Regions from separate parts of the Telluria sp. AC161 genome, predicted to be linked through region 1. Evidence: predicted binding sites of a transcription regulator. Region 1 holds the regulator's gene; each other region holds the start of a gene.

The links. The regulator sigma-54, encoded in region 1, starts transcription at its own class of promoters, with help from an activator protein. The targets are predictions, from matches to a motif close to TGGCANGNAANCTGCTTT.
Region 2: a site for sigma-54 is predicted at 1,362-1,379, ahead of ACZ0AJ_RS00240 (TorF family putative porin). Genes of this name have one in related genera too.
Region 3: a site for sigma-54 is predicted at 1,627-1,644, ahead of ACZ0AJ_RS19170 (PEP-CTERM sorting domain-containing protein). Genes of this name have one in related genera too.

Annotation. Positions count from the first base shown of each region.
Region 1 covers NZ_OZ409861.1:4,913,088-4,923,167, forward strand. Annotated here, with positions in the region: gene ychF (redox-regulated ATPase YchF) at 1-378, shown strand, start outside; gene ACZ0AJ_RS21860 (MOSC domain-containing protein) at 557-1,402, shown strand; gene ACZ0AJ_RS21865 (DUF484 family protein) at 1,518-2,636, shown strand; gene ACZ0AJ_RS21870 (monovalent cation:proton antiporter family protein) at 2,640-4,619, opposite strand; gene ACZ0AJ_RS21875 (KpsF/GutQ family sugar-phosphate isomerase) at 4,729-5,751, shown strand; gene ACZ0AJ_RS21880 (KdsC family phosphatase) at 5,751-6,302, shown strand; gene lptC (LPS export ABC transporter periplasmic protein LptC) at 6,308-6,913, shown strand; gene lptA (lipopolysaccharide transport periplasmic protein LptA) at 6,959-7,507, shown strand; gene lptB (LPS export ABC transporter ATP-binding protein) at 7,504-8,259, shown strand; gene ACZ0AJ_RS21900 (RNA polymerase factor sigma-54) at 8,274-9,761, shown strand; gene hpf (ribosome hibernation-promoting factor, HPF/YfiA family) at 9,836-10,080, shown strand, end outside.
Region 2 covers NZ_OZ409861.1:53,584-63,663, forward strand. Annotated here, with positions in the region: gene ACZ0AJ_RS00230 (ABC transporter permease/M1 family aminopeptidase) at 1-699, shown strand, start outside; partial or broken gene ACZ0AJ_RS00235 (accessory factor UbiK family protein) at 948-1,181, opposite strand; gene ACZ0AJ_RS00240 (TorF family putative porin) at 1,455-2,189, shown strand; gene glnK (P-II family nitrogen regulator) at 2,209-2,547, shown strand; gene ACZ0AJ_RS00250 (ammonium transporter) at 2,562-3,962, shown strand; gene gshA (glutamate--cysteine ligase) at 4,124-5,425, shown strand; gene gshB (glutathione synthase) at 5,513-6,457, shown strand; gene ACZ0AJ_RS00265 (PTS sugar transporter subunit IIA) at 6,462-6,863, shown strand; gene ACZ0AJ_RS00270 (HPr family phosphocarrier protein) at 6,951-7,220, shown strand; gene ptsP (phosphoenolpyruvate--protein phosphotransferase) at 7,262-9,031, shown strand; gene metX (homoserine O-succinyltransferase MetX) at 9,099-10,080, shown strand, end outside.
Region 3 covers NZ_OZ409861.1:4,302,614-4,312,693, reverse strand. Annotated here, with positions in the region: gene ACZ0AJ_RS19175 (primosomal protein N') at 1-1,015, shown strand, start outside; gene ACZ0AJ_RS19170 (PEP-CTERM sorting domain-containing protein) at 1,012-1,596, opposite strand; gene ACZ0AJ_RS19165 (dihydrolipoyl dehydrogenase) at 1,863-3,302, shown strand; gene ACZ0AJ_RS19160 (SRPBCC family protein) at 3,333-3,818, opposite strand; gene ACZ0AJ_RS19155 (UvrD-helicase domain-containing protein) at 4,036-6,105, shown strand; gene ACZ0AJ_RS19150 (DUF4214 domain-containing protein) at 6,265-8,397, shown strand; gene ACZ0AJ_RS19145 (SlyX family protein) at 8,460-8,663, shown strand; gene ACZ0AJ_RS19140 (FAD-dependent oxidoreductase) at 8,660-9,952, opposite strand.

The sequences.
Region 1 (10,080 bases):
GCGATCGAGTCCGAAATCGCCGAAATGGACGATGCCGACAAGGCCGACTTCCTGTCCGACCTGGGCATGGAAGAGCCAGGCCTGGACCGCCTGATCCGCGCCGCCTACAAGCTGCTCGGCCTGCAGACTTACTTCACCGCCGGTGTGAAGGAAGTGCGCGCCTGGACCATCCACGTGGGCGACACCGCGCCACAGGCGGCCGGCGTGATCCACACCGACTTCGAACGCGGCTTCATCCGCGCGCAGACGATCGCGTATGACGACTTTTTGGCCTACAAGGGCGAGGCCGGCGCGAAAGAAGCGGGCAAGATGCGCGCTGAAGGCAAGGAATATGTTGTCAAGGATGGCGATGTGTTGAACTTCTTGTTCAACGTCTGATCCGCGTCCGGGATAACCGGCGCGCTACGAAAGTAGGGTGGACGGCTATGCCGTCCACGCGTTCAAACCAACATCGCTCCGTGGTATGGCGAAGCAGGTTGAACGCGTGGGCGGGAAACCCGCCCACCCTACGACATTGGCCCACTGGGCCTTTTTTTACGCCGCCCGAGCAGACCACATGGCCACCCTCACCGAACTCGTCATCTACCCGATCAAATCCTGCGCCGGCCTGTCCGTCCCTGAAGCCCGTCTTGCCCTCGACGGCCTCTCGGCCAACGGCGTGCACGACCGCGAATGGATGCTCGTCACGTCCGACGGCCTGTTCCTGACCCAGCGCGAAGTACCGCGCATGGCCACGGTCACGCCGCGCATCGACGCCACAGCGCTGATTGTCAACGCCCCCGGCATGCCACCCCTGCACCTGCCACTGGCGCACGACGCTGCCGCACCCACTGTCGAAGTGCTGCTCTGGGAAGACCGCATCCCCGCCGCCGATTGCGGCGACGCGGCCGCCAGCTGGTTCACCACCGCCCTCAAAGCCCCATGCCGCCTGGTGCGTTTTCGCCCCGACGTCCACCGCCCGACCAGCACTAAATGGACACAAGGCGTCCCGGCCGCCACGCGCTTTTCGGACGGCTATCCAATCCTGCTGATCGGCCAGGCCTCGCTCGACGACATCAACGAAAAACTCGCGCAGGCCGGCCGCGCCAAGCTGCCCATGAACCGCTTCCGCCCGAACGTCGTCGTCGATGGCATCGGCGCGTTCGAGGAAGATTTCGTGGCTGCCTTCCACGGCGACGGAATGACGCTGCGCCCCGTCAAGCCCTGCGCGCGCTGCCCGATTCCGGCGGTTGATCAGGCCACCGGCATTCCCGGCCCCGATCCGCTCGACATCCTGCAAGCCTGGCGCGCCAACCCGCGCATGGACGGCGCCGTCACGGTGGGCATGAACGTGATCGTGCAGGAGGGCATTGGCCAGACGCTGCGCGTCGGCCAGACATTGAACGCCGAGCTGGCTTTCTAGCTCAAGCGCGCCACTGTCGCAAAATCGCCTAACCGCCTGCGTGATCAGGCGGTTTTTCGTATCCAAGCCCAAGAGGATGGCGTAATGTTACGGTTATTGCTGAAAGGAATTCTTCATGCACGAGCCGAGCGTGTCGTCGCGGGAACTGATGGCGGAAAACGAGACCTTGCGCGCACGCATGGCCTATCTGCTCGAACAGGCCGAGCGCAATCACGAGATCATGTGCCGCCACCAGGCGTTCGACCTGCAGATCGTCGGCGCCAGCAGTTTCCCGGACCTGGTCGGCACAATCTTCAGCACGCTGCCCGTGATCTCGGACCTCGATATCGTCACGCTGTCGCTGATCGACCAGAACGCCGATATCTACACGGTCATGCACCGCCTCGGGGTCGATTTCGAAACGCTGCCCAATTTGATGTTCTGCGAGCACGCGGTCGAGCTTGGCTTTGACATGGCACCGGAGCGCCAGCCGCGGCCTATCCTGGGCCCCTATGCGCCGGGCCGGCACCGCGCGATGTTCCCGCAGCCACCGGCCGATCTGCGCAGCGTGGCGCTGGTACCGCTGCTGCGCAACAAGCGCCTGATCGGCAGCCTGAACCTGGGCAGCGTGGACGCAAGCAGGTTCACGCCGGCGCTGGGCACCGATTTCGTCGAGCACATGGGCTCGATCATCGCGATCTGCCTCGAGAACGTGATCAGCAACGAGATGCTCAAGTACATCGGCCTGACCGATTCGCTCACCGGCGCCTACAACCGGCGCTACATGGACCGGCGCCTGGCCGAAGAAATCGCGCGCGCGCGGCGTCAGGGCTACCGCCTGTCCTGCATGTACATCGACATCGACCACTTCAAGCGCGTCAACGACACGGTCGGCCACCAGGGCGGGGACGATGTGCTGCGTGAGGTGTGCACCCGCATCAAGGCCGAACTGCGGATGTCCGATACGCTGTGCCGCTTCGGCGGCGAGGAGTTTGTCGTCGTGCTGATCGACGCCGACCTGGAAAACGCCAGCATCGTCGCCAACCGCATCCGCACGAGCGTGGCCGGCTTGCCGGTGGACCTGAGCACGGGCGAGCAGGTGAGCGTGACGGTGTCGATCGGCGTGGCGGCGCTGACCGATTTCGAGCGCGATCACGCTATCGAAGGCGTCGCGCAGGAGCTGATCGCATCGGCCGACGCGGCGCTGTACCAGGCCAAGGCCGCGGGCCGCAACCAGGTCGTCACGGCCGCCTGATGGCTACAGCAGCCGCTCCTCGGCGCGGCTGACCGCTTCGCTGTCCCCGCGCAGCACCACGACGTCACCCGCCGCCAGCAGCACGGCCGGACCGGGCGCGATGTTCTGACCGCCGCGCCGCAAGGCGGTGACCTCCACCGCCACGTCCTGCAACTGCAACGCGCCCAGCGACAGACCGATTGCGCCGGCCTGCGCGTGCAGGCGCACCGAATGCAGCTTCACCTGGCCATGTTCGAGGTCCGCACCGCTGTCGTCCGCGCCGTGGAAGTAGCCGCGCAGCGTGGCGTAGCGGCCCTTGCGCGCGGCCTGCACGCGGTGCACCACGCGGCGCAGCGGCACGCCCAGTGTGACCAGCGCGTGCGAGGCGAGCATCAGGCTGCTCTCGAGCGCTTCGGGCACCACCTCGGTCGCGCCGGCCGCCTTGAGCACGTCCATGTCGCCGTCGTCGTGGCTGCGCACGATCACGGGCAGGGCGGGCGCCAGTTCGTGCACCAGATGCAGCACCTTCAGTGCCTGGCGCGTGTCGGCGAACGTGATCACGAGCGCGCTGGCGCGGTGTACGCCGGCTGCGATCAGGCTTTCGCGGCGCGCCGCATCGCCGTACGAGACCGACGCGCCGGCCGCCTGCGCTTTCTGCACCCGCTCCGGATCCAGGTCGAGTGCGTACCACGGCAAGGCTTCTTCTTTCAGCAGCGTGGCCAGGCTCTGGCCGCTGCGCCCGAAGCCGGCGATGATCACGTGCTTCTGCGTGGTCATGGTGCGCGTGGCCAGTTGGGTCAGTTGCAGCGACTGCATCATCCACTCGTTGGCCGCGACTTTCATCACGATCCGGTCCATGTAGCCGATGATGAAGGGTGCCAGCAGCATCGACAGTACCATCGAGGCCAGCACCAGCTGCATCACGAACGGGTCGATCAGCTTCGAGCCGGATGCATGGCTGAGCAGCACGAAGCTGAACTCACCGGCCTGCGCCAGCGCGAGACCCGTGCGCAGCGCGGTGCCCAGCGGCGCGCCGAATGCGCGCGCCATCAGCACGATCAGGCCGGCCTTGAGCAGCACCACGAGCGCCAGCAGCAGCGTGACCTGCCACCAGTACTGGCTCACCAGGCGCAGGTCGAGCAGCATGCCGATCGTGATGAAGAACAGGCCAAGCAGCACGTCGCGAAACGGCTTGATGTCTTCTTCCACCTGGTGCTTGTAGGGCGTCTCGGAGATCAGCATGCCGGCGACAAAAGCGCCGAGCGCCAGCGACAGGCCGGCCTGCTCGGTGATCCAGGCCGAACCCAGTGTGACGAGCAGCAGGTTGAGCATGAACAGCTCCTGCGAGCGGCGCTTGGCCACGATCGTGAACCACCGCCCCATCAGCTTCTGGCCAAAGAACAGCAGCAGCGCCAGCACCAGGCCTGCCTTGAGCGCGGCCAGGCCCAGCGTGATGGCCATGTCTTCCGGATCGTGCGCCAGCGCCGGGATCATGATCAACAGCGGCACCACCGCCAGGTCCTGGAACAGCAGGATGCCGATGATGCGCCGCCCATGTTCGCTCTCGAGTTCGAGGCGCTCGGTAAGCAGCTTGACGACAATCGCCGTGGACGACATGGCCAGCGCCCCGCCCAGTGCGAACGCGGCCTGCCAGGCCAGCGTCAGGTGGGGCATCAGGTAGGCCGCCAGCAGGCCGATGCCCATGGCTGCGGCGACCGTCGACACGACCTGGCCGAGCCCCAGTCCGAACACGATGCGCCGCATCGAGCGCAGCTGGCCGAGCGAGAATTCGAGCCCGATCGAAAACATCAAAAAGACGATGCCGAATTCGCCCAGCGCGTGGGTGGTGGGGCTGTCTTCGGCCAGGGCCAGGGCGTGGGGGCCGATCAGGACGCCGACGGCCAGGTAGCCGAGCATCGGCGGCAGCTGCAGGGTACGAAAGGCCACCACGCCGAGGACGGCGCAGCCAAGCAGCAACAGGGTAAGTTCGAGACCAGAATGCATGGGGTGAAGCGGGCGATGGTTGTGGTGGCGATGCGCCGTGTGGCGTGCTTGTCATCGAATGTTACGACTGGCAAGTTTTTTGCTTTCGCAATTCGTTTATACTTCTGGAATGAGTGTAACTGATGACCAAATAATGCTGAAAAGTTTTGACGAAACCCTGGCGCAGCGCGTGCTGGAACTGGGTCGCCAGACGCTTGCCATCGAGGCCGATGCCATCGTTGCATTGCACGCGCGCCTGGGCGACGACAGCAGCTTCGTCGACGCCGCGCAGCTGATCTACGCAGGCACCGGCCGCGTGGTCGTCTCGGGCATGGGCAAGTCGGGGCACATCGGCCGCAAGATCGCCGCTACGCTGTCGTCCACCGGTACGCCGGCGTTCTTCATGCACCCGGGCGAAGCGGCGCACGGCGACCTGGGGATGGTCACCGCGAATGACATCCTGATCGCCATTTCCAATTCGGGCGAATCGTCCGAACTGCTCGACATCCTGCCGGCCGTGAAGCGCCTGGGCGCGCGCGTGATCGCCATGACCGGCAAGCCGGCCTCGCGCCTGGCCAAGCTGGCCGATGTCCACCTGAACATCGCAGTGGCGAAAGAAGCCTGCACGCTCAACCTGGCGCCGACCACCAGCACCACCGTCACGCTGGCCATGGGCGATGCGCTGGCCGTGGCGCTGCTCGACGTGCGGGGTTTTCGCGAGCAGGATTTCGCGCTGTCGCATCCGGGCGGCGCGCTGGGCCGGCGCCTGCTCACGCACGTGCGCGACGTGATGCGCACCGGTGACGCCATTCCGTCGGTGGGCCTGGATGTCCCGCTGGTCAAGGCGCTGCTCGAGATCAGCCAGAAGGGCATGGGCATGACCGCCGTGGTCGACGCCGATGGCCGTCCGCTGGGCGTGTTCACCGACGGCGACTTGCGTCGCGTGATCGAGCGCATGCACGATTTTTCGAACGTGCTGATTCGCGATGTCATGCACGCCAATCCGCGCAGCGTGCGCCCCGAGCAGCTGGCGGTCGACGCGGTCGCCGTGATGGAAGAATTCCGCATCAACCAGATGCTCGTGATCGATGAGGCGGGCCAGCTGGTCGGCGCGCTGCACATCCACGACCTGACCCGCGCAAAGGTAATCTGATGACTACTCCCGCAGTAACTACGCCTGCATTGGCCCACATCGAGCGCGCCGCGCGCATCAAGGTCATGATCTTCGACGTCGACGGTGTACTCACCGACGGCAGCCTGACCTACGGCCCCGATGGCGAAGTCACCAAGACCTTCAATGTGCTCGACGGCTTGGGCATCCAGATGCTGAATAAATCCGGTGTGCAGACCGCGATCATCAGCGCGCGCCTGTCGCCGATCGTCGTGCGGCGCGCTGCCGACCTGGGCATCTCGCATGTCTACCAGGGCAACCACGACAAGCGCATCGGCTTTGCCAATCTGCTCGAGGCCACCGGCTTTACCGCCGACCAATGCGGCTACATCGGCGACGACGTGATCGACCTGCCGCTGTTCGCGCGCGTCGGCTTTGCCGTTGCCGTACCGTCCGGCCACCCGGACGTGCAGCACCGCGCGCATTACGTGACCAAGAACGGTGGTGGGCGTGGCGCGGTGCGCGAGATCTGCGACCTCGTCATGCGCGCGCAGGGCACCTACGACCAGGCGCTCGCGCCATATTTCGCCTGAGCGCCATGGCCACGATCGCCTCCAACAAACGCACCGCGCATCGCTGGAATCTGCTGGCGATGATCGTGATCGGCGTGTTCTTCGCCTTCGGCAGCTTCTGGCTGCTGCAGCTGATGCAGGCGACCGACATCGACGCGCAGCTGGGCGGCCCGCCCGACGAACCGGATTACATCGTCGAAAATTTCTCGTTCGTCCGCATGACGCCCAACGGCCAGCCAAGCTACGTGGTGTCGGGCAAGCGCCTGGCCCATATCCCGCTGGGCGATGTGTCGAACGTCGAGCAGCCGCTGATGCGCGGCGTCGAGCCGGGCCGTCCGCCGATGACGGTGGTGGCCAGGAACGCGCGTATCTTCCACGAAGAACACCGCGTCGAACTGTTCGGCGACGTCGATCTGCAGCGCCCGAAAACGCCCGCCAGCGAAGCGCTGCGCGTGCGCACGCAGGCCATCACCGTATTGCCCGACGAAGAAATCGTCAAGACCGACCAGCCGATCGACATGGAGCTTGGCGCGTCCAGCCTCAAGGCCACCGGCATGATGGCCAACAACGCGACCATGCAGATGCAATTGTCCGGCCGCGGCCGTATCGTCTATCCGCCACGCCAGCGCTGAAGGCCATCAGCCATGCGCGCGTGCTAACCCAGGACCAGCACCATCATGAAAAAACTCTTTGCTGCCGCTTTCTTGTCACTCCTTTCCTTGACCGCCATGGCCGAAAAGGCCGACTCGCTCAAGCAGGCGGCGCTTGAATACGATAATGGCGACCTCGATGGCGTCGCAGGCGTTCGTACCTTCACCGGCAACGTGATCCTGACCCGCGGCACGCTGCTGGTCAAGGCCGAACGCGCCGTCGTCAGGGAAACGCCCGAAGGCTATATGAGCGTGACGCTCACCGCCGCCAACGGCAAGCCCGCCACGTTCCGCCAGAAGCGCGACGGCGGCCCGAACCTGTGGGTCGAGGGCCAGGCCGAACGCATCGAATACGATGAGCGTTCGGAGCTGGTGCGCCTGTACTCGAACGCCGTCGTCAAGGAACTCGAAAACGAACGGATGACCAACCAGATGACCGGTCCGTTCATCTCGTACGACAACCGCAAGGAAGTCGTCGCCGTGCGCAATGACGCCAGCGGCGAGAGCAAGGTTGGCGGCGGACGCGGTACGCTGATCCTGGCGCCCAAGCGTGCGCCGGCCGGAGGCACGCAATGACGGAACTGAACGATCGCAGCACACTGGTCGTCAAGGGCCTGCAGAAAAGCTATGGCAAGCGCCTGGTCGTGCGCGATGTGTCGCTCGACGTCGAATGCGGCGAAGTAGTAGGTTTGCTGGGCCCGAACGGCGCCGGCAAGACCACTTCGTTCTACATGATCGTCGGCCTGGTGCCGTCGGACGCCGGCTCGATCAGCATCAACGGCACCGACATCACCAGCCTGCCGATCCATCGCCGCGCGGTGCTCGGCCTGTCGTACCTGCCGCAGGAAGCGTCGGTGTTTCGCAAGCTGACGGTGGAAGAAAACATCCGCGCCGTGCTCGAACTGCAGAAGGTCAACGGCAAGTCGCTGACCAAAACCGAGATCAGCGACCGCCTCGATACCTTGCTGGCCGACCTGCAGATCGAGAAGCTGCGCGAGAACCCGGCGCTGTCGCTGTCGGGCGGTGAGCGGCGCCGCGTGGAGATCGCGCGCGCACTGGCCACCAACCCGCGCTTCGTGCTGCTCGATGAACCGTTTGCCGGCGTCGATCCGATCGCCGTGATCGAGATCCAGCGCATCGTGCGCTTCCTCAAGGAGCGCAAGATCGGCGTCCTGATCACCGACCACAATGTCCGCGAGACGCTTGGCATCTGCGACCGCGCCTACATCATCAATCAGGGCGCGGTGCTTGCATCCGGCCGCCCCGACGATATCATCGCCGACGAGTCGGTACGGCGCGTGTACCTCGGTGAACATTTCCGCATGTAAGCCATACTCAATTGATGAAACAGTCCCTTCAGCTCCGCACTTCGCAGCACCTGGCGCTCACGCCACAGCTGCAGCAATCGATCCGGTTGCTGCAGCTGTCGACGCTCGAACTGCATCAGGAGATCGAGCAGATACTGGGCGATAACCCGCTGCTCGAAAGGCTCGACGATCCGCTCGATCATTCGGTGCGCTTGCTGGGCGATGGGGCGATCAACAATGCGCCGGCACAGGGCGAGGCGCCGCCGGCGCCGGGCCAGCAGGCCGAAGGCGAGGGTAGCGCGCCGGCCGAGGGCGAGGGCGCTGAAGGCGGCGCGATCGATGGCGACCGGCCCGACACCGACTGGAGCGAAGGCAGCGGCGCATCCTCTGGCAGCAGTAGCAGCAGCGACGACGAAGACGGCCGCCCGCAGCTGGAGGCGTGCGCCATCACGCTGCGCGAACACCTGATGGAACAGGTGCGCGAAACGCTGCTGTCCACCCGCGACCGCGCACTGGCCGAACTGGTGATCGACGCGCTGGACGACAACGGCTACCTGGAAGAACCGCTCGACGACATCCACGCGCGGCTGCCCGAAGAACTCGAGGTCGATCTCGACGAACTGCGCTGCGCGCTGGCGATGGTGCAGAGCATGGACCCGGTGGGCGTGGGCGCGCGCAGCGCGGCCGAATGCCTGGCGCTGCAGATCCGGCGCATGCCGGGCGTGCCGATGGTCACGCGCCGCATGGCCCTGAAGATCGTCGAAGGCTACCTGACCTGGTTCGCGCAGCGCGAATACAGCAAGCTGAAAAAAGCGCTCGATTGCGACGACGAAGACCTGCGCGAAGTGCAGGCCGTGGTCCGCCAGTGCAATCCGCATCCGGGCGCCGCGTTCGCGTCGAACGTGTCGGATTACGTGGTGCCGGACGTGATCGTGCGGCGCGCCAAGAACGGCTGGGCGGTCACGCTGAACCAGGACGTGATGCCGCGCCTGCGCGTCAACAGCCTGTACGCGACCATGCTCAAGCAGGGCCGCAGCGAGAGCCAGATGGGCGCGCAGATGCAAGAGGCGAAGTGGCTCATCAAGAATATGCGCCAGCGTTTCGACACGATCCTGCGTGTGGCCGAGGCGATTGTCGAGCGCCAGCGCAACTTTTTCAGCCACGGCGCGGTTGCCATGCGGCCCCTTGTTTTGCGCGAGATAGCTGATACACTAGGTCTGCACGAGAGCACCATCTCTCGTGTCACAACCCAGAAATACATGCTGACCCCGCACGGCATGTTCGAGTTGAAGTATTTCTTCGGTAGCCACGTTGCCACCGAAGCGGGAGGCGAAGCATCCTCAACGGCAATCCGTGCGCTCATCGCACAATTGACAGGAGCAGAAGACCCTAAGAATCCATTATCCGACAGCAAGATCGCGGAAATGCTCGGGGAACAAGGCATGGTCATTGCGCGCAGGACGGTCGCAAAATACCGTGAAGCGCTCAAGATCCCCCCCGTCAGTCTCCGCAAAGCCTTGTAACAACGCCGCTCATACAGTCTGTGCCTTCAGCTCCTGTGTGGTGCAAGCGACGTGACATCTTCAAAGGAGTGTGTATGAACCTCACCATCAGTGGTCACCATCTCGAAGTAACCCCTGCCATCCGTGAATACGTTCAGAATAAGCTGGAACGCATTATTCGCCATTTCGATCAAGTCATAGATACCCACGTCTTCCTGGCCGTCGATAACCTCACTGAAAAAGAAAAAAGGCAAAAAGCTGAAATCAATGTCCAGGTGTCGGGCAAGACCCTGCACGTGGCGAGCGTCGCACAAGACCTGTATGCCGCGATCGACATGTT
Region 2 (10,080 bases), 4.9 Mb from region 1:
TCGGCGCTGATGGTGATGGAGAAGGAATACGGCCCGCACAAGATGCGCCGTTTCCTGCGCTATGAACTGGACCGCTATCTCAGTTCGCGCGGCGCCGAAAAGATCGAGGAACTGCCCCTGGTGCGCGTGGAGAACCAGGACTACATCCACTACCGCAAGGGCAGCCTGGTCTTCTACCGCCTGCGCGATGAGATCGGCGAGGCGGCGCTCAACCGCGCCCTCAAGCGCTTCCTGCAGGACAAGGGCTATCAAGAGGCGCCGTTTGCGACATCCGCCGAACTGGTCGACTACATCCGCGCCGAAGCCCCGGTCGGCAAGCACGCGCTGATCGCCGACCTGTTCGAGCGCATCGTCTTCTACGATAACCGCGTGACCGAGGCGAAGGCCGTCAAGCGCCCGGACGGACAGTGGGACGTGACGATGAAACTGCACCTGGCGAAGATGCAGGCCGACGGCAAGGGACAGGAAACCCCGCGCACCTATGATGAGGCAGTGGAGATCGGCGTGTTCGCACGGGCGAAGGATGCCAAGGAATCGGACGAGCGCGTGCTGTTATTGGAGAAGCGTGTACTGCGGGGAGAGAATCCGACTGTGACGGTGACCGTCAAAGAGCGGCCGTTCGATGTGGGTATCGATCCGTACAACAAGCTGATCGACCGCGTGGCGCGTGACAACCGCAAGGAAGTCAGCGTCGATTGAAGTCCGGGTAGTAGCGTGGGCGGGTTTCCCGCCCACGTGTTGACTGTTTAATGCTTGTCGAGCGTTGGCGGCACGACGATCGTCGGATCTTCGGGTGCAGCCGGGAATGGCGCGGTAGCCGACGGCGCAGCGCCTGGCATTGGAATCGCTGAGCTGCCCGAGGTCGGAAAAGCGGCCGATGCCGATGCCGATGCCGCTGTCGCCGAGGTTGCCGATGACGTTGACGACGCCGCCGTGGTGCTGCCTGCACCCAGCTTGGCTTCCAGCTCGCTCACGCGCAGTTCGAGTGCCTCAAGCTTGCTGCGGGTCTTGGCCAGCACCTGGGCCTGGATATCGAATTCCTCGCGCGTGACCAGATCGAGCTTGGAAAAGCCCGACGTCATGGCCGCCTTCACATTGCGTTCAATGTCCTTGGCCGGGCCGCTCTCGAGCGCCTGGTTGATCTTGCCCTGCAAGTCGCTGAAGAAGTTGCTATTACTCATATCCATTTCCCTTTCTGCCGAGGCCGCACGCTCCATGATGGTGCAATGTGACCTGATGTAGTGCGCCGAACGGCCGTCTGGGTGCCGTGTGCGGTCCGTTGTGTTGTAGCAAAACCGATGTGGGGCGTGTTTACCAAAAAAACAAGGACCTTTTTCCCGTTTGTGAGCTGGGTTATGAGCTGGCACGCATCCTGCTAAATAAAGCATAGATAAAGAACATCACAAGGATCCATAAGCAGTCATTTTTCATGTTGTTCATCAAGGGGGTTTGTCATGAAGTGCAAAGCAAAATTCAGCGCAGTTGTCCTGGCAGTGTCGGCACTCGCCAGCACGCAGGGCATGGCACAGGAACAACCCGCCGAACACCAGGTGAGCTACAACGCGAGCATCACCAGCGACTACCGTTACCGCGGCCTGTCGCAAACAGCCCTCGACCCGGCCCTCCAGGGCGGCGTCGACTACGTACATGGCCCATCCGGCTTCTACGTGGGCACCTGGCTTTCCACCATCAAATGGACGAAAGACCTGGGCGGCGACGGCAATATCGAATGGGACGTCTATGGCGGCAAGCGCGGTCAGTTGAGCGACGCGATCAGCTATGACATTGGCGGCCTGTATTACTACTACCCGGACAACGGGTTGAATCCGAGCGCGAACACGTTCGAGCTGTACGGCAAACTCGGCTACGGCCCGGCTTACATCAAGTACTCGCACTCGACGACCAATCTGTTCGGCACCGCCGACAGCAAGCGCAGCGGCTATCTGGACGTGGGCGCCGATATCGACGTCAGCAACGGCTTCATCCTGAACCTGCACGTCGGGCGCCAGAAACTGAAGAACAACAGCGCGTTTTCGTACACCGACTACAAGGTCGGCGTCACCAAGGACTTCGGCGTCGCCACCGTGGCGCTGGCGTGGCACAAGGCGAATACCGATGCCTACCTGAGCCCGCAAGGCAAGAATCTCGGCAAGTCCGCCGCCGTGCTGTCCGTCTCAAAAACTTTTTGATTGCAAAAGAGGCAATACCATGAAAATGATCACCGCCATCATCAAGCCCTTCAAGCTCGACGAGGTGCGAGAGGCACTGTCGGAAATCAACGTGCAAGGCATGACCGTGACCGAAGTGAAGGGTTTCGGTCGCCAGAAAGGCCACACCGAGCTGTACCGTGGCGCCGAGTACGTCGTCGACTTCCTGCCCAAGATCAAGATCGAAGCCGCGGTCGACGATGCCATCGTCGACCAGGTCATTGATGCGATCCAGGGCGCTGCCCGCACCGGCAAGATCGGTGACGGCAAGATCTTCGTGGCCGACCTGAACCAGGTCATCCGTATCCGTACCGGCGAGACCGGCAACGACGCACTGTAAGAGGGAATGTTTTCATGAAGCGTATAACTACAACGATACTGACCGCCTTGCTGGGCCTGGGCGTTGCCCTGCCGGCCATGGCGGCGCCGTCCATCAACAAGGGGGATACGGCCTGGATGTTCGTCGCCACGCTGCTGGTGATCCTGATGACCATTCCCGGCCTGGCGCTGTTCTACGGTGGCCTCGTGCGCGCCAAGAACATGCTGTCGGTGCTGATGCAGGTGATGATGGTGTTTGCCCTCGTGATCGTGCTGTGGTGTCTGTACGGCTACTCGCTGGCCTTCACGCAGGGCAACGCGTTCATCGGCGGCTTCGACCGGGCCTTCCTGCAAGGCATCTGGGATCCGGTCGCCGGCAAGTTTGCGATGGCTGCGACCTTCAGCAAAGAGACGATGATTCCCGAATTCATCTTCGTCGCCTTCCAGGGCACCTTCGCAGCGATTACCTGCGCGCTGATCGTTGGCGCCTTTGCCGAACGCGCCAAGTTCGCGGCCGTGCTGGTGTTCGTCGTGCTGTGGTTCACCTTCGGCTACCTGCCGGTCGCGCACATGGTCTGGTTCTGGGCCGGTCCTGACGCCATCACCGACGCTGCGTCGCTGCAAACCGTTACCGCAGCTGCCGGCTACCTGTGGCAGCAGGGCGCGCTCGACTTCGCGGGCGGTACCGTGGTCCATATCAATTCGGCCGTGGCCGGCCTGGTGGGTGCCTATGTGATCGGCAAGCGGATCGGCTACGGACGTGAATCGATGGCGCCACACTCGCTGCCGATGACGATGGTCGGCGCATCGCTGCTGTGGGTCGGCTGGTTCGGCTTCAATGCCGGCTCGGCGCTCGAAGCAGGCGACGTGGCGGCACTGGCGTTCCTCAACACGCTGCTGGCCACCGCCGGCGCGACCCTCACCTGGGTGCTGGGCGAGTGGATCTTCAAGCACAAGCCATCGATGCTGGGCGCCGCATCGGGCGCCGTGTCGGGCCTGGTGGCCATCACCCCAGGCGCCGGCTTCGTCGGTCCGATGGGCGCGCTGGTCATCGGCCTGCTGGCCGGTATCGTCTGCCTGTGGGGCGTGACGGGTCTGAAGCGCCTGCTGCGCGCCGACGATTCGCTCGACGTGTTCGGCGTGCACGGCGTGGGCGGTATCCTGGGCGCGATGCTGACCGGCGTGTTTGCGTCGCCGGCACTGGGCGGGCAGGGCGTGTGGGATTACACGACCAATGCGATGAACACGAGCTACTCGATCGTCGGCCAGCTGTGGATCCAGGCCCATGCGATCGGCGTGACCGTCATCTGGTCGGCCGTCGTCGCCTTCATCGCCTTCAAGCTGGTGGATATCGTGATCGGTCTGCGTGTGCCGGAAGAAGAGGAACGCGAAGGCCTGGACATCACGAGCCACGGCGAGTCGGCTTACCGCTACTGATCCGCTCAGTCGTCGGTTGTCCCTGAAAACGTCGTCTCCGCACAAGCGGGGACGGCGTTTTTTGCATTCTTCGCATTGCCCTTTAAAATACCCGGACCAACCCCATATGCGATTCCCAACTTAATTAACAACAAGAAGCGCACAACAAGGACGTCCAATCAATGGTTCCGCACCTCGCCACCGCCCAGACCGGTCCTTTGCTGGACCTGGAAAAGAAAATCCTCGAAGCCACGCCTGCCATCGAGCGCTGGTTCCGCCTCGAGTGGCAGGAGCACACGCCGCCCTTTTATTGCTCGGTCGATCTGCGCAATGCCGGTTACAAGCTCGCACCCGTGGACACCAACCTGTTCCCGGGCGGCTTCAACAACCTGGCCAGCGAAATGCTGCCGCTGACGGTGCAGGCGGCCATGGCCGCTGTCGACAAGTATTGCCCGGACGCGCGCAACCTGCTGCTGGTGCCGGACGCCGACCGCCGCAGCCCGATCTACCTGCAGAACGTCGCGCGCCTGATGCAGATCTTCCGCCAGACCGGCTTGCATGTCCGCCTTGGCACGTTCTCGCCCGACATCACCGAGCCGACACCGCTGGCGCTGCCTGACGGCAATATGCTCGTGCTTGAGCCGCTCGTGCGATCAAGCAATGGCCGCCGCGTCGGCCTGCCCGACTTCGATCCGTGCACCATCCTGCTCAACAATGACCTGTCGGGCGGCATTCCGTCGATCCTGGAGAACGTCCACGAGCAGGCTTTGCTGCCGCCGCTGCACGCCGGCTGGGCGCTGCGCCGCAAGAGCAACCACCTCAAGGCGCTGGACGAAGTGGCCAAGAAGTTCGGCAAACTGATCGACATCGATCCGTGGCTGGTCAACCCGCTGCACAGCACCTGCGCCGAAGTCGACCTGCGCGAGAACGTCGGCACCGAAGCGCTGGCCGACGATGTTTCGGCGCTGTTCTCGAAGATCAAGAAGAAGTACAAGGAATACGGCATGAAGGAGCGCAAGCCCTTCGTGATCCTCAAGCCCGATGCCGGCACCTACGGCATGGGCATCATGACCATCAAGGACGCGAGCGAAGTGCGCGACCTGACCCCGGCCCAGCGCGCGCGCATGTCGGTGGTCAAGGATGGCGTGGCCGTGACCGATCTGATCATCCAGGAAGGCGTGCCCACCTTCGAATCGATCGACGACGCCGTTGCCGAGCCGGTCGTCTACATGATCGACCGCTATGTCGTGGGTGGTTTCTACCGCGTGCACGCCGAGCGCGGCATCGACCAGAACCTCAATGCCCCCGGTTCGCAGTTCGTGCCGCTGGCGTTCGCGCAGCAGCACGCGATGCCCGATCCGAAGGCCAAGCCGGGCACCGCCGCGCCCAACCGCTTTTACGTGTACGGCGTGGTCGCGCGCCTGGGCATGCTGGCCGCGTCGCTCGAACTCGAACGCACCGATCCGAATCCGGAAGTGTACTGACGCACTGCGTCCGGCAAACCTCGGGCCCTGGCCGCGAGGTTTGCCGTTTCGGGCTAAAATCAAGGTATTACATCGATTGGACGCCCCATGAAAATCGCTTTTCTCGCCGACCCGCTGTCCGGATTCAAGATTTACAAGGATTCGACCTTCGCCATGATGCGCGAGGCGGCCCGGCGTGGTCATGCCCTGTACTTCTTCGAACAGCGCGACATGGTGCTCGAAGAAGGCATCGTCAGCGCGCGCGTGACGCAAATCCACCTGACGGGCGAGCCGGATGTCTGGTACACGGCCGATGCCGCAGTCGACGTAAAGCTGTCCGAATTTGACGCCATCATCGAGCGCAAGGACCCGCCGTTCGACATGGAATACGTCTACGGCACCTACCTGCTCGAACTGGCCGTGCGCCAGGGCGCCTGCGTGATCAACAGCCCGTCGGCGATCCGCGACCACAACGAAAAACTGGCGATCGGCCAGTTCAGCCAATACACGTCGCCGACGATGGTCACTTCGGATGAAGCGCGCCTGCGCGCCTTCCACGCCAAGCACGGCGACGTGATCTTCAAGCCGCTCGACGGCATGGGCGGCGCCGGCATCTTCCGCGTAAAGAGCGACGCGCTCAATCTGGGTTCGATCATCGAGACGCTGACGGCCAACGGCCGCCACACGATCATGGCCCAGAAATTCATCCCGGCGATCGACAAGGGCGACAAGCGCGTGCTGGTCATCGGCGGCAAGCCGGTGCCGTTCGTGCTGGCGCGGATTCCGCAAAACGGCGAAGTGCGCGGCAACCTGGCAGCCGGCGGCATCGGCGTGGCGCAACCGATCGGCGAGCGCGATCGCGAGATCGCCGAAGCCCTTGGCCCGTTGCTGGCCGAGCGTGGCCTGTTACTGGTAGGATTGGACGTGATCGGCGAGAACCTGACCGAAGTGAACGTGACCAGCCCGACCTGCTTCCAGGAGATCTTCGACCAGACCGGTTTTGACGTGGCCGCGATGTTCATCGACGCGGTCGAACAGAAAGTACTTGGATAACGACATGGTAGGCATCCTGCTCCTGACCCACGCACCGCTGGGCCAGGCATTCATCGCCGCGGCAACGCACGTATTTCGCGGCCCCACCGAGCGCGTCGAGGCAATCGACGTGACGGCTGACCAGGATATCGGCCAGATCAACTGCCTGGCCAAGGAAGCCATCGCGCGTCTTGACGATGGCGACGGCGTCCTGGTGATCACCGACGTCAAGGGCGGCACGCCGTCGAACTGCTGCAATTCGCTGGCCGACGCGGGCCACGTGGAAGTCATCGCCGGCATCAGCCTGCCGATGCTGCTGCGCGCGATCACGTACCGGCGCGACTCGCTCGACGTGGTGGTGGAAATGGCGTTGGCCGGTGCGCAGAACGGGGCAGTGCGGGTGGATAACCGGATCCGGGTGGGCTAGGGCAGGCGGCGATGGCGTTGGCAATGGCGATGCGTGCGAGGAGATACCGGGCGCAGTCAGACACATTACAAAAAAGATAAAGCGACTATGATTCAACAAGAACTCGAGATCATCAACAAGCTGGGCCTGCACGCACGGGCCTCCGCCAAGTTCACGCAACTGGCCGCCAGATACAAGAGCGACGTCTGGCTCACCCGCAACGGCCGGCGCATCAACGCCAAGTCGATCATGGGTGTCATGATGCTCGCCGCCGGCAAGGGCGCCAAGGTCACGCTCGAAGCCGATGGCGCCGACGAAGAAGCCGCGCTGGCCGCCCTGACGGCGCTCGTCAACGACAAGTTCGGTGAAGGTGAATAATGCCGCGTGAAGCGGTCCCCTCGCGTTCAACGGATTCTTCCATGGCTTCCTTTCTCCTTCACGGCATTCCGGTTTCGCGCGGCATCGCGATCGGCCGCGCGCACCTGCTCACGCCGGCCGCACTCGACGTCAAGCACTATTTGGTCCCTGAAGAACAGGTCGAGGCCGAGGTGCGGCGCCTGCAGGATGCGATCGCCGCCGTCCACCATAATCTGCAGGAACTCTGGACCGGCCTGCCGAAGGATGCTCCGACCGAACTGGGCGCCTTCATCGACGTGCATGCGCTGATCCTGTCCGACCCGATGATCTCCGAAGCGCCGCTGGACATCATCCGCGCGCGCCACTACAACGCCGAATGGGCGCTGGTGACGCAGATCGATGAATTATCAAGCCAGTTCGACGAGATCGAAGACCCCTACCTGCGCGAGCGCAAGTACGACATCCAGCAGGTCGCCGAGCGCGTGCTGAAGGTCTTGACCGGCACTGCGCTGAGCGTCGCGCCGGTGTTTGCCGACGAAGACCAGCCACCGCCGCAGATGATCGTCGTGGCCCACGACATCTCGCCGGCCGACATGCTGGCGTTTCGCGATCGCGATGGCGCATCACGCTCGTTCATCGGCTTCGTCACCGACGTCGGCGGCCAGAACTCGCACACGGCCATCGTCGCGCGCAGCCTGGATATCCCTGCAGTCGTCGGCATGGACCAGGCGTCGCGCCTGGTGGAGCAGGACGACTGGCTGATCGTCGACGGCGACGCCGGCGTCGTCATCTGCAATCCGAGCCAGCTGGTGCTCGAGCAGTACCGCGCGCGCCAGATCACGATGGCCAAGGCACGCAAGCGCCTGCTCAAGCTCAAGAAAACGCCGGCCATCACGCGCGACGGCACCACGATCACGCTGCTGGCCAATATCGAACTGCCCGACGATTGTCCGGCCGCCCTCGAAGCCGGCGCCAATGGCGTGGGCCTGTTCCGCTCCGAATTCCTGTTCATGGGCCGCGGCGCGCAGGCGCTGCGCATCCCGGACGAAGAAGAACAGTTCGAGCAGTACCGCAAGGCGGTGCTGGCGATGAAGGGCCGTCCGGTCACGATCCGCACGCTCGACGTGGGCGCCGACAAGCCGCTCGATCAGACCGACCACACGGCGCTCAATCCGGCGCTCGGCTTGCGCGCGATCCGCTATTGCCTGGCCGAGCCGCAGATGTTTTTGGTGCAGCTGCGCGCGATCCTGCGCGCGTCGGCCTTCGGCAAGGTGCGCATCCTGATCCCGATGCTCGCGCACGCGTTCGAGATCGACCAGACGCTGGGCATGATCGAGCAGGCCAAGATCCAGCTGCGCGACGAGAAGATCCGCTTCGACGAAGGCATCGAGGTCGGCGCCATGATCGAGATCCCGGCTGCCGCGCTGGCGCTGCCGCTGTTCGTGCGGCGCATGGATTTTTTGTCGATCGGTACCAATGACCTGATCCAGTATCTGCTGGCGATCGACCGCGTCGATTACGAAGTGGCGCACCTGTATAATCCGCTGCACCCGGCGGTGCTGCAGCTGATCGCCTCGACCATCGCCACGGGCCACAAGGCAGGGCTGGACGTGGCGGTGTGCGGCGAGATGGCCGGCGACGTCAAGCTCACGCGTCTGCTGCTGGGCATGGGCCTGCGCGAGTTCTCGATGCACCCGGCGCAGCTGCTGGCGGTGAAACAGGAAATTCTGAATACCGACCTTGGCGTGGTCACGACCCGTACCCGGCGTATCCTGCGCGCGATGGAGCCGGGCGAAATCGCCAGCGCCGTCGAGCAGTTGCAGACCCTGTGAGTCGCGCGCCGTTGCCACGCCCGGCAACGGCTTGACCACCGCATCATCAATCAAAGCACACAGTCCCATGGGATCTCTAGGAATAGTCACACCGCAGGCGATGCACTTCGCCGAGCCGCTGCGCCTGCAAAGCGGCGCGCAGCTCAGCAACTACACGCTGATGTATGAAACCTATGGCACGCTCAACGCCGACAGGTCCAATGCGGTGCTGGTCTGCCACGCCCTGAATGCATCGCACCACGTCGCCGGCCAGTATGACACGCCCAAGAGCGCTGGCTGGTGGGACAATATGGTCGGCCCGGGCAAGCCCGTGGACACCGACCGCTTCTTCGTCATCGGTGTGAACAACCTGGGCTCGTGCTTCGGCTCGACCGGCCCGATGCATGTCAATGCCGCTACCGGCAAGCCGTATGGCGCGAGCTTTCCGCTGGTGACCGTGGAAGACTGGGTGACCGCGCAGGCACTGTTGGCCGACCGCCTCGGCATCGACCGCTTTGCTGCCGTGATGGGCGGCTCGCTGGGCGGCATGCAGGCCCTGTCGTGGAGCATCAAGTTCCCGGAGCGCCTGCGCCACTGCATCGTGATCGCGTCCACGCCGAAGCTGTCGGCCCAGAACATCGCCTTCAATGACGTCGCTCGCCAGGCGATCCTGACCGACCCCGATTACCACGGCGGCGACTTTTATGAACATGGCGTGGTGCCGAAGAATGGCCTGAAAGTGGCGCGCATGATCGGCCACATCACGTATCTGTCGAACGACGACATGGCCGAGAAGTTCGGGCGCAAGCTGCGCAACGCCGCCGAGACGAATGACTACAACTTCGACTTTGGCGTGGACTTCGAGATCGAATCGTACCTGCGCTACCAGGGCGACAAGTTCTCGGAATACTTCGATGCCAATACCTACCTGTTGATCACGAAGGCGCTCGACTACTTCGATCCGGCGCGTGAGTACGATGGCAATCTTGAAAAGGCGCTCGTCGGCACCAAAGCGCAGTTCTTGATCGCGTCGTTTACGACCGACTGGCGCTTCTCGCCCGAGCGCAGCC
Region 3 (10,080 bases), 610 kb from region 1:
CGTACGCCTGATCGACATGGAGCGCGACCGCGGGCGCGACGGCCTGACCGCCGAGATGGTCGCCGCGCTGCGCCTGCGCCTGGAACGCGGTGAGCAGTCGCTGCTGTTCTTGAACCGGCGCGGCTACGCCCCCGTGATTTCGTGCGATGCCTGCGGCTGGATCAGCGACTGCACGCGCTGCACCGCCTTCATGGTGCTGCACAAGCCCGAGAACCGGCTGCGCTGCCACCACTGCAGCCTGGAGCTGCGCATCCCGCGCTCATGCCCGACCTGCGGCAACGTCGACATCCAGCCATTGGGCCGTGGCACGCAGCGCGTCGAAGAAGGCTTGCGGGCGATGTTTCCCGAGGCGCGCATCCTGCGCATCGATGCCGACTCCACGCGCCTGAAGGGCAGCGCGCAGGCGGCGTTCGACAGCGTGCACCGGGGCGAGGTCGATATCCTGATCGGCACCCAGATGGTCGCCAAGGGCCACGACTTCAAGAAGCTCACGCTGGTGGGCATCCTGAACCCGGATACGGCGCTGTTCTCGCAGGACTACCGCGCCAGCGAGCGTCTGTTTGCGCAGCTGATGCAGGTGGCGGGGCGGGCAGGGCGGGCCGGGGCCCCATCCGAGGTGCTGGTGCAGACCCGTTACGTGCAGCACCCGCTGTACGGCGCGGTAATGCGCCACGATTACGAGCGCTTTGCCGGCCAGTTGCTCGACGAACGGCGCGAAGCGGGCCTCCCGCCATATATGTACCAGGCCTTGCTGCGGGCCGAAGCGCGCGAGCTGCCGATTGCGATTGCGTTTCTGGAAAACGCGCGCGACTGCCTGGCGCACGACGGGATTTTGATCAACGACCCGATCCCGATGACGATGACACGCGTGCACAATATGGACCGCGCCCAGCTGCTGGTGGAGTCCAGCTCGCGCCCGGCCTTGCAGGCGTTCCTGCGCGAGTGGATGGAAGCGCTGCGGGCCATGAAGGCCCGCGTGAAATGGTCGCTCGAAGTCGACCCGCTCGATATTTAAGCTGCGGTGGCAACCTTGCGCGCTGCCTGGCGGCGACGGCCGGCATAGCCCATCATGGCCAGACCGGCGCCCAGCAGCAGGCCGGTGGCCGGCTCAGGCACTTCACCGCCGACCGTTTCCACGCCAAACGTGAGCGTGCCGAAGTTCCAGATGCCATCGACGCCAGCGAAGTCGTCGAAGTCTTCATAGAATTCCAGGCGCAGGATGCCGTCGGCGCCGACCGCAAAATCCAGGCCAAAGTCGATCAGATCGGCAGAACCGGTGTAGGTTGCGGTGCCAGGAGTGTCATCGCCGAAACCCGGGTTGAACACCACGCCTTCGATGCCGTCCGAGTCGGTGAACGCCAGGCCGATTTCAGACAGCCAGCTCGGCGAGAACGCCGTCAGGTTCAGCGAGTAGGCCACGCTGGTGATGACCGAATTGGCGCCGACGTTAAAGTTCAGCACGGTATTGCCTGAATCGCCGATCTCACCCTCGCTCGTGACCCCAGCAACATTGACAACGAGCGGCGCAGCAAACACGGACGAGCAAGCGAACAGCGAGAGGCTAACAAGCAGTTTGTTGAAGGAAGCAAGTGACATGGGATCTCCTTGGTGGGTGAACTCACAGGGATAGCAAATATCATGCCGAATTTATATATAGAAGCCAGATGATTGATTTTTATCGCTAAAATTTCCGAAATTAATGTTTTGACTTGAAACTTGTAAGATTCATCGACAGGCATTCACGTTGGTTGCGCACACCCTGGCGCTGGGTTGCATGCTGAATCGGTTCGTAGTGCCACCGGCGCGCGTGAAATAGCGTATCGTTTTGTCTGTTAACAGCGAAGAAACAGCGAAAGAGCACCATGAAACAATTGAACGTGGATGTCGCCGTCATCGGCACCGGCACCGCCGGCATGACGGCCTATCGCGCGGCCAAAGCGCAGGGCGCGCGCACCGTGGTGATCGAGGGCGCGCACTACGGCACGACCTGCGCCCGGGTCGGCTGCATGCCGAGCAAGCTCCTGATCGCCGCGGCCGAGGCGGCGCACGCGCTGCACACGTCCGGTCCGTTCGGCGTGCATGCCGGCGAAGTGCGGATCGACGGCCCGGCCGTGATGGCGCGCGTGCAGCGCGAACGCGACCGCTTCGTTGGCTTCGTACTCGAGGCCGTGGAAGCCATCCCCCTCCATGACCGCCTGCAGGGCCACGCGCGCTTTACCGGCCCGTGCACGCTGCAGGTCGACGACCATACCGAGATCCACGCAGGGCGCGTCGTCATCGCCACCGGCTCCACGCCGCTGCGCCTGCCGCATCTCGAGAACGTCGGCCCCGGCATCGTCACCAGCGACGACGTGTTTTACTGGGACGACCTGCCGGCCTCGGTGGCCGTGATCGGCACCGGCGTGATCGGCCTCGAACTGGGCCAGGCCCTGAGCCGTCTCGGCGTGCGCGTGCGTTTCTACGCGCGCGGCGGCTCCATCGCCAACATCAGCGACCCCGAAGTGCTGCGCTGCGCGGCGCGCGTGCTGGGCGAGGAAGTCGACATCGCGTTCCAGAGCGAGATCGTAAAAGCGGTGCAGGATGGCGACGAGGTGGTGCTGCATGTGCGCGACGCGCTGGGCAAGGAAAGCAGCGAGCGCTTCCAGTACGTGCTGATGGCGGCCGGGCGCACGCCGAACGTGCATGACCTGGGCCTCGAACTGACCGGCCTGGAGCGGGGCGCTGACGGCATCCCGACCTTCGACGCGCGCACCATGCAGTGCGGCGGCAGCCATATCTTCATCGCGGGCGACGCCAACAACGAGAGGCCGCTGCTGCACGATGCGGCCGACCACGGCAAGATCGCCGGCGACAATGCGGGCCGCTACCCCGACGTGCGCCCGGGCCTGCGCCGCACGCCGATCGCGGTGGCCTTCACCGAGCCAAATATCGCCACGCTGGGCAAGAGTTATCGCGCCCTGTCCGCGAGCGGCCAGCCCAAGTTCGCCGTGGGCAGCGTATCGTTCGAGAACCAGGGCCGCAGCCGCGTCATGCTGCAGAACAAGGGGATGCTGCGGGTGTATGCCGAATATGGCTCGCGCCTGTTCCTGGGCGCCGAGATGATTGCGCCGCGCGCCGAACACCTGGCCCACCTGCTGTCATGGGCGTGCCAGATGCGCATGACGGTCGACCAGATGCTGGAGATGCCGTTCTACCATCCGGTGATCGAAGAAGGCGTACGCACCGCGCTGCGCGACCTGGCGACCAATCTGTCGCAGGGCGAGAGCAGCACCCACACGGGCGAGACCGAACCCGGCCTCTGAACCGTGCAGCTGATTCAGTCGATCAGTTGATCAGTTCAGCAGCGTGGTGGCCAGCTTGCCCTGGCCGGCCAGCTGGCGCAGGACGCGCACCGTGTCGATGTCGGCTTCTTCGTACGCCGACTTCTTGAACTCGTCGTACATCGCATTGGCCTGGTCGACGTGTTCGCCCATGCCGTCGTCGTAGCAGAAGCGCACCAGCAGCATGGCGCTGGTGGGCGCCTCGATCACCATGCGCAGCGTCGAGGCGGCGATGTCGCCCTGGGCCGGCACGTCGTAGTGCACTTCCTGCAGCGGGGTCAGGGTGACCTTGTCTTCGATCACCAGCGGACCGAAGGTCAGGCGGCGGCGCATGACGCCGGCGTCGCGCTCCAGAATCTCGCAGGCGTCCAGGTGCGGAATGAACAATTTTGGCTGCTCGGCGCGCAGCACCAGACCGTGCCAGAGCTGCTCGCGGGTGAGCGTGTCGAGCAGCGGGTTCATCGGATCGTTGATTTCGACGAGATGTTCGAATTTCATGTGGCAGATTTCCAGAAAAATGGGGCTGCAGCGTCGCGTCTGGCGTCTCGCTGGCAAAGGTCGCATGGTACCCGATCCCCGGCTGACTCGCAGGAGCGTGCCGGGCAGCAAAGCCGGATAGCGGCTTGTTGCAATCCGACCTTGCCGGAAGCGCGCCATCGCCCGCTGCGCCCGCCAGATTGTTACAATCGCTCTCTGTCCCACCGAAAACTTCCCCATGTCAAACGCACCAAAGTTCGGCCTCAACGGGCCGCAGAGCGAAGCCGCGCTGTATCTGGACGGCCCTTGCCTGGTGCTCGCTGGCGCCGGGTCCGGCAAGACGCGCGTGATCACGCAAAAGATCGCCTACATGATCGAGCACTGCGGCTACGATCCACGCACGATTGCCGCCCTGACCTTTACCAACAAGGCGGCGCTCGAGATGCAGGAGCGCATCGCCAAGCTGCTCAAGCAGCCGAAGCAGGCCAAGCAACTGACCGTGTCGACCTTCCACTCGCTGGGCGTGCGCATCCTGCGCCAGGAAGCGGCCGGGGTGGGGCTGAAGGACAAGTTTTCGATCATGGACAGCGATGACTGCTACACGATCGTGTCCGACCTGGCGCTGAGCACCGATAAACAGGAAATCCGCCGCATCCAGAACACGATTTCGCTGTGGAAGAACGGCCTGGTCGACCCGGAAGACGCGATCAAGGCCGCGCGCGACGAAGACGAAGCCCAGGCCGGGCGCGTCTACCGCAGCTATGTCGCCACGCTGCAGGCCTACCAGGCGGTCGACTTCGATGACCTGATCCGCTTGCCGGTGGAATTGTTCCGCAACAACGAGCCGATCCGCGACCGCTGGCAGCGCCGCCTGCGCTACCTGTTGATGGACGAATACCAGGACACCAATACCTGCCAGTACGAGCTGGTCAAGCTCCTGGTGACGGGCCTGGGCAAGAAGCCGATGTTTACCGCCGTGGGCGACGATGACCAGGCGATCTACGCCTGGCGCGGCGCCTCGGTCGAGAACCTGAAAACGCTGCAGGTCGATTTCCCCGACCTGCGCGTGATCAAGCTCGAGCAGAACTACCGCTCCACCACCCGCATCCTGCAGGCGGCCAATGCCGTGATCGGCAACAACCCGAAAATCTTCGAGAAGTCGCTGTGGTCCGAGCACGGCCTGGGCGAGCCGATCAAGGTGATGGGCATGCAGAACGACGATCAGGAAGCCGACCAGATCGCGATGCTGATTTCGTCCGAGCATTTTCAGCGCAAGAACAACTGGTCCGATTTCGCGATCCTGTACCGCGGCAACCACCAGGCGCGCGTGATGGAGCAGGCGCTGCGCAAGGAGCGCATCCCGTACACGATGTCGGGCGGCCAGAGCTTCTTCGACAAGGCCGAGATCAAGGACATCATTGCCTACCTGCGCCTGATCGCCAACCAGGACGACGACCCGGCCTTCATCCGCGCCATCACGACGCCCAAGCGCGGGGTCGGCATGGCCACGCTCGAAGTGCTGGGCGAATTTTCGAAGCAGTGGAATTGCTCGCTGTTCGAGGCAGCGCGCAAGGGCGGCATCGAGGCCAAGCTGGCGGAACGGCAACTGGGATCGGTGCGCAACTTCTGCCATTTCATCAGCGAGCTGGAAGACCGCGCGACGCGGCCCGGCCCGCTGGGCGCCGGCGACCATGCGGCCGAGGTGCTCGACGACATGATGAAGGAAATGAATTACGAGCATTACCTGTACGAGGGCTTCGACGATCGCGCGGCCCAGGCCAAATGGCAGAACGTGCTCGAATTTACCAACTGGCTCAAGGACCGCGGCCGTGGCGGGCGCGACCGCGATGGCGAAGAAAAGAACCTGCTGGAACTGACGCAGATGGTGGCGCTGATGTCGATGCTCGAAGGCCAGGATGAGGAGCAGGATGCCGTGCGCATGTCGACGCTGCACGCGTCAAAAGGGCTGGAGTATCCGCACGTGTACCTGGTCGGCGTGGAGGAGGGCATCCTGCCGCACAAGGGCGACCCGGACGCGTCCATTGAAACGATCTCGGCGCGCATCCAGGAAGAGCGGCGCCTGATGTATGTGGGCATCACTCGCGCCCAGCGCACGCTGCACGTGAGCTGGTGCAAGCGGAGAAAACGTGCGGGAGAGCTGGTCAATTGCGACCCGTCGCGCTTCATCAAGGAAATGGCGCTGGACGTTGGCGAGGCCGCGCCGATGGAGTCGGAAATACTGAGTCCAAAGGCAAGATTGGCAAGTTTGAAAGCCTTGTTGGCAACACCGAGGCCGGTTCCGGAGTAAACCGTTGTGCGCAAGCCTTGATGGATCGGCAAGTCGTGCGCACGATTGAAATGCTATTTGACTTCATGTGTCGAGCAAGAAATACTTGCCGGGAAAACGCGATTTTGATATCTAAATTCCCACGGCATTTACCTTGCTGCAACGATTATTGGCTGATTCATGGCAACTCCTTCCGACATCACTGTCACCCCGCTTACCGGACTGAACCACATCGACGCCTTGCTGGACAAGGGACCGGACTGGAACTTCCTCAGCAATAACAACGCTAACGTCCTGTTCTATACCTTCTCGATCGCCTCGGGCAACGAAAGAGACCGGACCGGTCAGGAAGCGTTCAGCGTGTCGCAGCAAGCCAATGCCCGTACGGCGTTCAATTATCTGCAGCAAGTGACCGGGATCCAGTTTCAGGAAACGACATCCGGCACGAGCGCCCAGTTCCATCTGGCCAATCTGAACCTGGATGGCGCTTACACGACGGGCCTGAACAGCTGGCTGTCGCAGCGTACCGGCACCGAGACCACGCTGACCGCGTACAGCGCCAATGCTTACGTCTATCTGGACAACACCGAGTGGCGCGCGATGACGCAAAACCTGTCGGTTGGCACCCAGGGGTACGAAACCCTGCTGCACGAACTGGGCCACGCCCTGGGCCTGAAGCACCCGTTCTCGGAACCCGGTGATGACAATCTGGCCGTGCTTCCCGACAGCGAAGACAACACAAGCAATACGATCATGTCGTACACCAGCGCCGGCGGTTGGCACAGCACTTACCAGCCCTACGACATCGCAGCACTGAACTGGCTGTATGGCGGCGACGGTCTGCGCGGTGAGCTCGGCATCAACAGCACAACAGGCGCACGCTATCTGACGGGCAGCTACAAGGACGAGGTCCTGACCGGCACCCAATTCAACGACACATTGCAGGGCAACGGAGGAAACGACATGATTGACGGCGGCGCAGGCACGGACACGGTAATTTTCAATGGCAATCGCGGTGGATATGCATTTTCCACGCTGGCCGATGGCGCGCTGGCGGTGACGGGGGCCGATGGCACCGATACGCTGCGCAATGTCGAATGGCTGCAGTTTGCCGACATGCGCGTCGAGCGCGCCAGTGTGGCGACCGATAACGTGGCGCCGCCACCGCCGGTCATGGCCGTGACGCAGAATGGCTCCCTGTATGCGCGCGGCAGCCAGCCGGGCATGAACGGTACGGCAGAAGCGAATGCGACGGTCAAGGTCTATCTCAATGACCAGGTCATCGCCACCGCCACGGCAGACGCGAATGGCTTGTGGAGCGCCCGCTCGACCGTGGCGCTGGCCGACGGCCTGAACTACCGCGCCTACGCCACCGCCACCGATGCGGCCGGTAACGTGTCGACGGGCAGCAGCGGCGTCACGTTCCACATCGACGCCACGCCACCGTCGATCCCCACCGTCAATATTGTCATGCCTGCGGGCGGCAACAAGCCGGTCTTCAGCGGCAGCGGCGAAGCCGGCACCACGATCGAACTGTATCGCGACGGCGACTTCACCAAGATCGGCAGCACCGTGGTGGACGCGAATGGCGCATGGTCGCTGACGTCGCAACCGCTGCCAAATGGTAATTACAACGTGATCGTGACGTCGCTCGACCTGGCCGGCAATGCCCGCGCCGGGCAAGCCACGGCTGCCGTATCGATCTCGCACGCAGGCTATCAGGCCGGCACCGCGAACGCCGACACCATCGTCATGAATGCAGGCAGCACCGCCGTGGATGCCGGCGCCGGCATCGATACCGTGGTGTTTGGCGGCGCACGCGCCGACTTTGCGGTCAAGAAGGAAACCTGGGGCTATTCGGTAACAGGCGCCAATGGCGAGGTCGACGGCCTGTTCAATGTCGAGCGCATCCAGTTCAACGATGGCTGGAAGGCGATCGACGACAATTCGGCCAAGATCTTCCGCTTGTACCAGGCGGTCATGAACCGCGAATCCGATGACGCCGGCCTGGGCTTCTGGACCAGGGAGCTCGATAACGGCACGTCGCTCAGTGCAATCGCCCGTGGTTTCATGCAATCGAAAGAGTTTGCTGATCAATACGGCGCCAATCCGACGAATCAGGAATTCATCTACAAGCTGTACGACAACGTGCTCGATCGCGCGCCGGATGCTGGCGGCCTGCTGTACTGGACGGCGCAGATCGACATCATCGGCAGGGCCCAGATGGTGATCGAGTTCAGCGAAAGCCCGGAAAACCAGGCCCTCGTCATCGACACAGTCGGCAAGGGCCTGGACTTCATTCCCTACGCCTGACCGGCCAGGTGCGCGGCGCATCCGGTCATGCTGGCATAATGCCGGCTTTACCGGAGTGCGCCGTGGACCAGGAAGAACGTTTCGTCAATCTTGAAATCAAGCTCTCCCAGCAGGAAGACCTGCTCGATGAGCTGAACAAGACCATCTACCGCCAGGAGCGCCGTATCGACGAGCTCGAGGCAATGGTCGGCAAGCTGGCTGACCACCTGCGCTCCCTGCGCGATGCCGGCCAGGCGCCACTCAACGAACGCCCCCCGCACTATTAAGTCACCCCACTCGCCAGGTGCTGCCCCAGGCGCTTGCCCAGGCACAGCAGGGTGAGTGTCGGCGGCAAGCCCCATGGCTGCGGGATCACAGACGCGTCGCACACATACAGACCCGGTGCCTTCGTCTGAAGGTTCGCATCGACCCCGGCGCCGATGCGCACGCTGCCGCCCGGGTGCGCGGCGAAATGCCAGCTCTTGAACACGTGCCGCGCACCGGCCGCCTCCAGGATCGTGCGCGCCATTCGTTCGCCCTGCTGCAGGCGCATGCGGTCGCCATCGCTCAAACGCTTGTCGGCCCAGCGCGGTCCGACGCGTCCGCTGATGTCGTCACGAATCTTGACCATGATGCAGAGGGTGCGCCGGTGCGCGAACAGGCGGTCCACGCGCCCGACCTGCGTCGCGAAGGCCTGGTACATCGGGCGCGGCAAGGTCAGGTCGGCCAGCGCGATGCCGGCTTCCGGGTCGTGCCAGCCGGCCGCCATTGGCACTTCGGCGCCGCCATCGATGTCGGCCACACTGCCCATCACGGCGACCACCGGATCGCTGAAGAACGGCGCATCGCGCGGTCCCAGCCCTGACGCATGCAGGATGCGCGGGCTGCCGATCCCGCCGCCACTCAGAATCACCAGCGGCGCGTGGATGGTCTGCAGCTGCCCGCCATGCTTCACCTCGACGCCGCTGGCCCGGCCTCCCTCCAGCAGCACGCGCGTGACGCGGCTGCCTGTCTGCAGCACGGCGCCAAGCTCCACCGCCTGTTCTACGAAATCGCGGGCACTCCATTTGGCGCCGTACGGGCAGCCATAGGTACAACGCCAGCAGCCGCTGCGGCACAGCGCCGGCCGGATCATCTTGTCGAGCTTTTTCCAGTCGATGCCGGCCGCATGCGCCGCCGTCATGATGCGCGTGGCCATGGGGCCGACCAGCGTATCGGGCAGGGGCGCGAGCGGCAATTCCGCGCGCAGTGCGGCCAGGCTCGGGGCCAGGTCGATGCCGTACGCGGCAAAGTAGCCCGCCGGCGGCGCGGCCGCAGTGGCGAAATTGACGGCCGAGCTGCCGCCCAGCGTCGTGCCGCCCACCAGCAGCGACGCATCGCGGTGGATGAAAGCGCCGCGCCCCGGCACGGCCGCCATCGATGCCATCTGCGTGACGGTGCCGGCGAGCGGCGCGGCGCCGCCCTGTTCGAGTAGCAGGACCCGGCTGCCGGCACGCGCCAGTTCGCGCGCGACGCTGGCCCCGCCAGGGCCGGTGCCGACCACGATGGCGTCGAAGGAAGAGGAAGAAAGGGTCATGGAAAGGTGCCGCAAAAGGGCCTCGATGCTAACACGGCGCGCCCCGTATGCACGTCAATACAGGGGCTGCGGATTGATACATTGCGGTACTTTTTAATTGTTACAAGCGCCATGCAAGCCTGCTATGA